DNA from 3 places in the Sporosarcina sp. P20a genome. Region 3 is predicted to be linked to each of the others. Evidence: riboswitches for the same ligand, from Rfam matches in the RefSeq annotation. Region 3 holds a riboswitch; each other region holds the start of a gene.
The links. A riboswitch is a leader RNA that binds a small molecule or an ion and turns the genes downstream of it on or off. The one in region 3 is predicted to bind cobalamin.
Positions count from the first base shown of each region.

Region 1 (3,290 bases), on a different contig from region 3:
TCATTTGAAGTTTGCCTTCTACAATTTTATAAGCTGTTACCTCTGCATGAGAACCCTCAGCTAAAGGCGCTGCTTGATCTAATAAGTTCTTCGCAAAATCAATAACCTTCTGTCCACGAATCGGATTGTATTGAACACCAGCTTCAGCACCCGCTTCATCACTAATTACATTCGATCCGTAAAGTGCATCGTACAGACTTCCCCATCTAGCATTCGCTGCATTTAATGCATAACGAGCATTATCAATCGGTACTACCAATTGTGAGCCTGCTTGGTTTGCGACTTCATTGTCAACGTTAGCTGTTGTCACTTTGAAGTCTTCAGGAACTGGCTCTAAATAGCCAATCTCTTGTAAAAACTCTTTATATTTAGCGAAATCAATCTCGCCTTTATTATTTTGGTGCCATTCGCTAATGGTCTTTTGCAATTCATCGCGTTTTTCTAATAGCGCTTTGTTTTCAGGAGTAAGTTCATGAATGAGCGAATCAAAGTTTGTCCAAAATTGTTCATTTTGAATTTCTAAGCCCGGAAGAACTTCTTCTTTAACGAAGTTATATAGTTCTGTTGCGACTTGCAATTTACCTACTTTTTCATAGTTTGTCATGGATAAAAGCCACCCCTTAATATTTTTTGCGCTATTCTGTTGTATAACATATAGCGATGAACACCTATCATCGTCTAGTATTCGGCAACACCCCATAGCCTGTCGATCAAAAATCGACACATAAAAGACGAATGACTTCTTCGATTGAAGACGTGTTAGTACATATCATACCTAAAGTCTAGTTTACTTTCAACTGAATTGTGAAAATTTTCACATCATAGCTATTTGGATTTGACACGCGCTATTTTCAACAGTTATATAACAGTAGAGCTACTATTCCGTTTCATTATTTAAGTCCACTATTTTTTAAAAAAAGTATCCTTGATTAAATTCTGATAGCAAGTTGACACACTATTTTGCATGTGATAGCTTTAGAGACAATCATCTGAATTGAATAGTTTGAAAAGTAGGTGGAATGAAAATACTTTCATTTCTTAAAAGGGAATCCTTTCCTCGGAGCGGTCCCGCCACTGTGAAGACGCTGATGCGTCCAGCCAGACACCTGCCTATTTTTCATGACGCTTAATCCTACGGTGAATAGGGAAGTGTTAGACAGACGCAGTCTATAAACGCATGTTATTTATAGCATGTTATTTTATATGTACTCGCATTTCTAACATTTCCCCTAGAAATGTTTTTTTATTGCAAAAAATTTTAAGGGGGAAATTATCCATGGTAAAAAGCAGTATAGCGGGCTATCCCGTAATAGGTGAAAATCGTGAATGGAAACGTGCACTTGAGGCATTTTGGGCAAAGAAGATTTCAGAAGATGAGCTTCTTCAAACAACGAAAGAGATTCGCTTAGCGAACTTGAAGAAACAGCAAGATGCTGGGGTTGATGTCATTGCTGTAGGCGACTTTACATTGTACGATCGCGTACTGGATACGTCTGCGATGTTCGGAATTATTCCTTCACGTTATAACTGGAAAGGCGGACAAGTTTCTACTTCGACATACTTTTCGATGGCTCGCGGTAATGACGAGGCAGTCGCTTCCGAAATGACAAAATGGTTCAATACGAACTATCACTATATCGTGCCAGAATACGAACGTCAGCGTTTTGAACTGACTGAAAACAAACCACTAGCTGCATATCGTGAAGCAAAGAAAGAACTAGGTATTGAAGGTAAACCTGTTCTACTTGGCCCCTATACATTACTTAAATTATCTAAAGGGTTTGAAGATAAAGATGTACCATCCATCATCCTACAACTGATTCCACTTTATCAAAGAGTACTAAAGGAATTACAGGATGAAGGTGTACAATGGGTTCAAATCGACGAGCCTATTCTATGTACATCGATTAGCTCAGATGAAATGAAGACCGTTACAGAAATTTATTCACAGCTGACGAAGAATCTGAGCGGACTGAACATTCTTCTACAGACATATTTCGATTCAGTAGAACATTATACAGAAACAATCGCGTTACCAGTTGCAGCTATCGGGCTCGATTTCGTCCACGGGCTCGAGAAAAATCTGGAAAATCTGAAGCAATATGGTTTCCCTGGAGACAAAGTGCTTGCAGCAGGGATTATAGATGGACGAAACGTATGGCGATCAAATTTACATGAAAAACTAACATTGGCTGAAACTATCCATCAGCAAGTCTCACTTGATAAATTGTGGATTCAACCTTCATGCAGCTTGCTCCACTCACCTGTGACGACTCGCTCGGAACAGAAACTAGATCCAACTATCTTGAACGCATTAGCATTCGCCGACGAGAAGTTGCAAGAAATAAAAGCTATTCAAACAGCTCTACAATACGGAAAAGAAAAATTCACTAATGTATTTGAAAACAGTGAAGCAGCATTGACTGCATTTAACGCCCTTCCCGCACGCAATAATAAAGAAGTCCGTGAAGCGACTTCCGGAAGTCTACTTTCTGATAGTAAGCGGAATCTTCCATTTGCGGAGCGTAAAGTAAAGCAACAGGAAAAATTCCAATTGCCGCTCCTTCCCACTACTACAATCGGTAGTTTCCCACAAACACCAGAAGTACGGGCTACACGGAATAAATGGAGAAAAGGCGAAATTACGAATCAGCAATACAAAGACTTCGTTCATGCTGAAATTAAAGAATGGATTGATATTCAAGAGGACTTGGGACTTGATGTCTTGGTGCATGGTGAATTTGAACGTACGGACATGGTGGAATATTTCGGTGAAAAGTTAGACGGCTTTGTCTTTACTGAAAAAGCATGGGTACAATCCTACGGTTCACGTTGTGTTAAGCCACCAATTATCTTTGGAGATGTTGCGTTCACGAAGCCAATGACTGTTGAAGAATCTGTTTACGCGAAATCTCTTACTGATCATGAAGTAAAAGGAATGCTTACAGGGCCTGTAACCATTTTAAATTGGTCATTCGTTCGTGATGACTTGTCCAGAGAAGAAGTGACAAACCAAATCGCACTTGCTTTGCGTAAGGAAATCGAAGCGCTTGAGGCAGCTGGTATTCATATGATCCAAGTCGACGAGCCAGCACTTCGCGAAGGTCTACCATTGAAGAAAACAGAATGGAAACACTATCTAGATTGGGCTGTTAATGCATTCCGCGTATCTACTGCTTCAGTGGAGGATACGACACAAGTTCATACGCATATGTGCTATTGTGATTTCAACGACTTTATCGAAGCGATTAGCGCACTTGATGCAGACGTAATCTCTATCGAAACTTCTC
Region 1 is NZ_PDYT01000005.1:58,865-62,154, forward strand. It holds gene CSV72_RS07310 (malate synthase G) at 1-604, opposite strand, end outside; cobalamin riboswitch at 996-1,128, shown strand; gene metE (5-methyltetrahydropteroyltriglutamate--homocysteine S-methyltransferase) at 1,277-3,290, shown strand, end outside.
Region 1: another riboswitch for cobalamin. It lies ahead of metE (5-methyltetrahydropteroyltriglutamate--homocysteine S-methyltransferase); the one in region 3 lies ahead of CSV72_RS06680 (hypothetical protein).

Region 2 (3,290 bases), on a different contig from region 3:
GAAAAATGTTGAACGCATCGCTTCTTTATACGCTTCTTTCGTTTCAGTAGGTGCAGTAGCTGAACTTACTGCATAATGTGAAAGAGGTTCTGCAGCTCCATAGAACACGAGTCCAATTCCCATACCGGCGGAAAATAGCATCGCAAGCCAAGAGAACATAGAAAACTGCGGTCTATCACTGTCTTTCCCCAATCGAATCCTGCCGAGTGGACTGAATATCAAATAAACTGAGATGAAGAATAACATAGAAACTGTCAGTAAGTAATACCAGCCGAATGAATCAGAAATGAAGTTCCTTATAACGAGCGTGACAGCCTCAAAGTGATCGGGAGCAATTACACCATAACCGACAGCCAATACGACCGCTGCTAACGTAATATAAAATGTTGACGATACTTTTTTCATAGGTCCTCCTTTTGAATGTGGTTTGTGAAATGAGCTAAGTATATAATCGAAAAAGCACAATAAAATTGCACACATACACTTGACAATACCCATTTAGTCGCCCGTATAAACGCTAAATAAAAGGCGGTTTGTTGACAAAGTCATTACTAGTGAAAATAAAAAAGACGAGAAAAATTCCTTCTCGTCCAATATGTAAGTTGGTTCTGTAGTGCAATTCATTTACTTGCCCATAGTCATTAGCTTGTGCTTGTGCCAGTATACATGAAAGTTGAGGGTGATTTCCAGCTAGAAGAACAATTTCCTTTCATACATCAAGAACCATAGCCGTGTTATACTATAGAAACAAATGAAATGAGGAGGGGATTTTCGTGCAATATTCACAACCTAAGATGCTTCAGCTCGTAAAGCATAGCCCAGAGTTAAACAGGCGATTGAAAGAGATTATGAAAGAGCATGAGCTAGAGAAAAGCTTTGCACTGAAAGCACTTTATCATGCAGAAGTGAAAGACGGCGGAGTCTATCAGCGGGATTATCAGGAGCTGTAAGCATTCACTCACTTATATAGCACGTGATGAAATAAATAATATTCACGAAAAGACCGATGAGAGATTCTTTCATCGGTCTTTTATACTATTCTTTTGAAATAATAAAAAGTAGCAGGTGAGCATGTGATATACTAATGTAAAATTGAATAGAATATTTTGGTTCTTTACATTATTGTAAAGATGAAAAGGAAACAGGTGAGAATCCTGTACGGTCCGGCCACTGTAAATGGGAAATATCTTCAAAACACCACTGGTGAAATACTGGGAAGGTTGAAGATGTGATGATCCATAAGTCAGGAGACTTGCCAAAATACCATGCGTTACGCCTCCCAGGAAGAGGTATGCATAGTGTATTGGATGTAATAAGTCATTAACTGAAGTCCGCTTATACATAGTGCCCTTGTCTCTTTCTGGAGGCAAGGGCTTTTATACGTTCAATTACCAAACTAGGATAAGGGGGAAATCATTTGTTTAAGCGTTATGTATCTATCATTGCAAGTGTTTTACTAGCAGTAACGATGCTGTTACCTGCAACGAGTTCAGTTGCTTTAGCGAATTCGGATGTTCAACAAAGTAATATAAGCCCGCAAGCCGCTATTTCTACACCTTCTACCGATTCGAAGCGCGTGTCTGAAGCGATTGAGAAAGTTACAAAATATGTACTTAGTAAACCAGTATCTAGTGACTGGGTAGCCGTAGGATTAGCAAAAGCAGGAGTAGCGGTTCCAGCAAGCTATAATGAAGCGTTCAATCAACATATACAAAATCAAATTGTAGGGCAAGCCCGACTGAAAATAACGGATGCAGAACGTCTGACTATAGCCGCTGTAGCGATCGGTAAAGATCCTACGAATACGAATGGTGTCAATTTACTTGATAAAATTTATAACAGTATTGATGTAGCAAATACAGATACAATGATACGCCAAGGGACAAATGGTTTAATCTATGCATTAATTGCACTCGATACAAAAAATTATGAGATTCCGAAAAAAGCACGTTGGAATCGAGAGAAAATAGTGGCTGAGCTATTGAGCTATCAGCGCGAAGATGGTGCGTGGAGTTTGTCTACGAGTAGTACAGGAACAGCGAGCTATGATATGACTGCGATGGCGCTTATTGGTTTAGCTCCATACACTGATCAACCAGTTGTAAAGAAAGCTGTTGATCGAGCGGTCAATTATCTATCTGTCAATCAAGGTCCAACTGGTGGATTCGACGAAGCGTTCGTTGGCGGTATTTCAAGCGAAGCGACATCGCAAGTTATCATCGGTCTAACTGCTAATCAAATTGATCCACGTATACCGATGTTCACGAAGAATGGTATCAACTTAATTGACCACCTGTTGAGTTTCCAAACATCTGACGGTGGCTTCCAGCATACAGCAGGAGATAGCCGTTCGAACGCAATGGCAACGGAGCAAGCATTGCAAGCTTTAGTGGCATTTGATTTGTTCACGAAAGGCAAAGGTATATTGTACAACTTCACGGAAGTACCTGTCGTTCCGTCGCCAAAGCCAGATCCTGAACCAACACCGGATCCGAAGCCAGATCCTGAACCAACACCGGATCCGAAGCCAGATCCAAAACCAGATCCAAATCCAAAACCGAATCCAACTCCAACTCCAACTCCACAGTTTACGGATATTCAAACACACTGGGCAAAGGATTATATTAATCAAGCAGTGGAGCTAGGAATTGCGAGTGGCTATAAAGATCATACGTTCAAGCCGAATCAATCACTGACACGTGCGCAAGCTGTATCTATTTTAGTTCGTGCATTGGATTTGGAAACGGACAAGAAAGCGCCATTCCCTGATATACAAAAGTATGCTTCAAGTACACAAGCAGAAATTGCAGCTGCGTACCATCATGGTTTGGTTAAGGGAAGAGACGGCAAATTTATGCCCGCACAAGAAGTAACGCGTGCACAGATGGCGCTTATGTTATACCGTGCGTATGAAGTGAAGAATGGCGAAGTGTATAAGTTCGAAAAAATGGCGCCTTTCCGTGATATTCGTTCATACAATATGGAAGCTGTAAAAGCGATGAGCATGCTATATGATTTGAAGATGGCAAAAGGAGAGAATGGCAACTTTATGCCGAGTAACTCTACGTCTCGTGCACATGCTATGAAAATGTTAATAGAGTTTTTGAATACAAAATGATCACACAATCTTGCACCCGCGTGGTGCAAGATTGTCTGTCTTTAACGTGTAGTATTTTAAGGGAGTAGAGAGGGGAAGGGTTATGGGCAATGGAATACAGGCAATTCACCCTTTCGTGATGTTTTTTTATTATAGTTGCCTTGGCTTTTTTGCAATGTTCTTCAATCATCCG
Region 2 is NZ_PDYT01000003.1:60,274-63,563, reverse strand. It holds gene CSV72_RS05880 (glycine betaine uptake BCCT transporter) at 1-405, opposite strand, end outside; gene CSV72_RS16860 (hypothetical protein) at 774-950, shown strand; cobalamin riboswitch at 1,091-1,274, shown strand; gene CSV72_RS05870 (S-layer homology domain-containing protein) at 1,418-3,118, shown strand; gene CSV72_RS05865 (energy-coupling factor transporter transmembrane component T) at 3,201-3,290, shown strand, end outside.
Region 2: another riboswitch for cobalamin. It lies ahead of CSV72_RS05870 (S-layer homology domain-containing protein); the one in region 3 lies ahead of CSV72_RS06680 (hypothetical protein).

Region 3 (3,290 bases):
ACACATAATATTGCGTTCGAACGGATGGCCGGTACGGAAGGTGTTGCTGCGTTCTCTATTTTGAACTATGTACACAGTGTCATGCTGATGCTATTCCTCGGAATGGGGGGGGCGATTCAGCCACTGATTAGTTATTATCAAGGCTCTGGCAACCGAGCAAGGATGAAGGAAACCGTAAAAAAGGCCACCCTCACTGTCGTCATCGCCGGCGCTGTGTTCTTCCTCGTCGGACAATTTGCAGCAGGCGCTATCGTATCGATTTTCGGAGACTTCCCACAAGCCGTCAGAGATTTGGCTACTACTGGAATTAATCTATTCTTCTTTGCCTATTTGTTCACAGGTACGAACTTTGTCATGATGACCTTTTATCAGTCTGTCGGTAATGTGCGAATGGCCACCTGGATCACCGCTTCACGCGAAATCATTGTCATGTTAATTTTCTTGATGATCTTACCTCGCTTCTTTGGATTGAACGGTATTTGGTTGTCCATTCCAGCTTCTGAGCTTGTCGTATTTGTTGGTGTTTATTTATATCAAAGGAATGCTACTCGACATTCACTAATCAGCTAGGCATTAATCTATAAAACAGTATGGAAACATATATCGACGCCCGTTCCGTAGAATTAGTGTGATTCCGTGTCGTAGTGGCGGTGTAGCACTATTTTTGTTCCTTTCATAAATAAGAGTGATATACTGAAAGAGCAACTGAATATCGTGTTAGAGATAGGTGCGTTTATTTTTCTTAAACGCTTAAAAGGGAAATCGGTGAAAAACCGATGCTGTCCCGCAACTGTGAGTTGGAGTATAATTCGTTACCACTGTTTCACCGCAAGGGAAATGGGAAGGTGAATTATACGTTGAAGACGAGCCAGGAGACCTGCCTAGATCAGTACACACCAATACCCTACGCGGATAGGAGGTGTCAAGTGCGGCTTATGAAAAATCATACACAAGCCGACGTACGAAAAAACGGAATCAGGACATTCATTAGGTGGCTTCGATACAGTTTCTATCGATCCAACGTATATGTATTTCCTGCCGAACCGTTTAATTCGTCATGGCTTCCCACTTAACATCCTTCCAGGTATTTACCGGACGGATGTTTTTTCATGTCAACGAACCAATACAAACACGATGAGGAGAATGAATTATGCACAACCAAACAATCGAGGACTTTACAAACTTATTAAAGGATACACTGATGGCGGAACGAGTGAGCACTCACTCTACCCCCCTTCCCATACTAGTAAAAGATGTAAAGAAACAGATTTCCGAAGATCCCGCTAATAACTCAGCAGAAAAAGCTAAACAATTGGCTAATTTAGATAAAGCATATCAAATCGTAGTAGGTGAATTAGTAGGTAGTAACTAATTCGTAATAGAACACCCCTGACTTCAATATGTCAGGGGTGTTACTGTGTTATAAAGAATCTTTAATCACACGCTTATAATTCAATACGGAAAGCAAACCAAATATAGAATAAAGCGCTGTGTAGATGAACATCACAATAATCGTTGGTGTCAGCATTTCAGTACCGAATAAGAACCAGCCGGATTTCACCGCGAAATAGCTGTGGAAGAGACCAACGACTAACGGAATACCGAAATTAAATAACTGCTTTTGTTGAACCCCTTTTAGCAAATCTGTTTGTGTATAGCCCAGTTTACGAAGAATAGTGTAGTTCGATTTTTCATCTTCACTTTCGTCCATTTGTTTAAAGTATAAGATGCAGCCAGAAGTGACAAGAAAAGCGAGGCCAAGGAATCCCACGATGAACATGATCATGCCTGCACCTTGCATTTGTTTCGTTCTTTCCTCAAATTTCGATTCATGTCCTACCCAGTCGTTTATTCCCAACACATTAAATATATCATTCGCTTTTTCTAGATCATTCTCATTCTCGATATCTACTCCATGATACTCAGTAAATTCGGATGCTATAGAAGAATCATTATCTACATTCATTTTCTGGAATACTTGATCATCCACTACCGCGACAACAAAAGCATAGGTCACACGCGTCGGAAGAACGGCAACCCTTTCTGTCCCTTTCAGTGTCAGATCATAGATATGCTCTTTGCCTTGAAATACGACTTGCTGATTCGCTTGGAATTTCATGAAGTTTTCCGTCAAACTATCGGAGTTGACAAAGAGCACTTCCTTTTCTGCTACGTCTATCTCCGACAACCCTTCATCACTAATGACGATCATTTCTGTATCGGTATAACTCACATCTTGACTATCCCCAACCGGAATAGATAGAACTCTCGATAAATCAACAGGTGTAGTCAATAGATCAATAGCTGTCTCTGTAAAGGCGATGCCTTTACTTTCAAGCGCCTCTGTAAATTCCATTGCACGTGTAGTATCAGGAATGGTAAAGTCAGCGGGAATAGTTCGCTCTACTGATTTCTCTACTGAGTAATACGAGATATAACTTAACGAAAGTAATGCTATAGATAGCGCAGATAACGATGTAATAATCATTAATAGAAAAGAGTTCGATTTCATTCGAAACATAATCGAAGAGAGCGATAGTACGTCGTTAATGTTCAAATATCCCCCTTTACGTTTACGAATCAGGTTAAAGATAAAGCTGACCGATCCTTTGTAAAATAAATACGTTCCTACAATCACAGAAGCAAGTATGATAATCATCACTAGAAATAGCTGATTAATGAGCAACATACTACTAAATAGTCGGGCTGATAAATAATAGCCAAATATTATGAGGAGAATACCGAACACACCGATGACCGCTTGAAATACTGTCATCTTTTTCACTCGTTGTTGCGTCACAGTAGTCACACGGAACAAAGACAATATACTTTGTCGTTTAATGAATATCGCATTCATAATCAAAATCAATACAAAGATTGCCGCAAATACGGCCAGCGTTTGAAGTAATGCCTCTGAAGAGAAACGTAATGTCGCAACATCCGTTACACCAGTGACCTTAAATAGAACCAGCATGAGTAATCGGGACATTGAAAAGCCTAAGAATATCCCTACAACGAGGGAACCGACGTATAACATAAAATTCTCGACACTTAAAATACGAAAAACGGTTCCTTTCGTCATCCCAATCAATTGAAATAATCCAATCTCCTTACTGCGTCGTTTAATGAATAAATTGTTAGCATATAGCAAGAATACAGACACGATAGCAATCAGTAAAACTGAACCTGATTTAATAGCTGCTGCACCTTTCACCCCTCCAGTTGCATCGTCCAATGCTGGATCGAATTGCAAAGTTACGAATGAAAAGTACAAGCCTACGCTAAAAACC
Region 3 is NZ_PDYT01000004.1:70,159-73,448, reverse strand. It holds gene CSV72_RS06685 (MATE family efflux transporter) at 1-570, shown strand, start outside; cobalamin riboswitch at 709-899, shown strand; gene CSV72_RS06680 (hypothetical protein) at 1,151-1,372, shown strand; gene CSV72_RS06675 (FtsX-like permease family protein) at 1,421-3,290, opposite strand, start outside.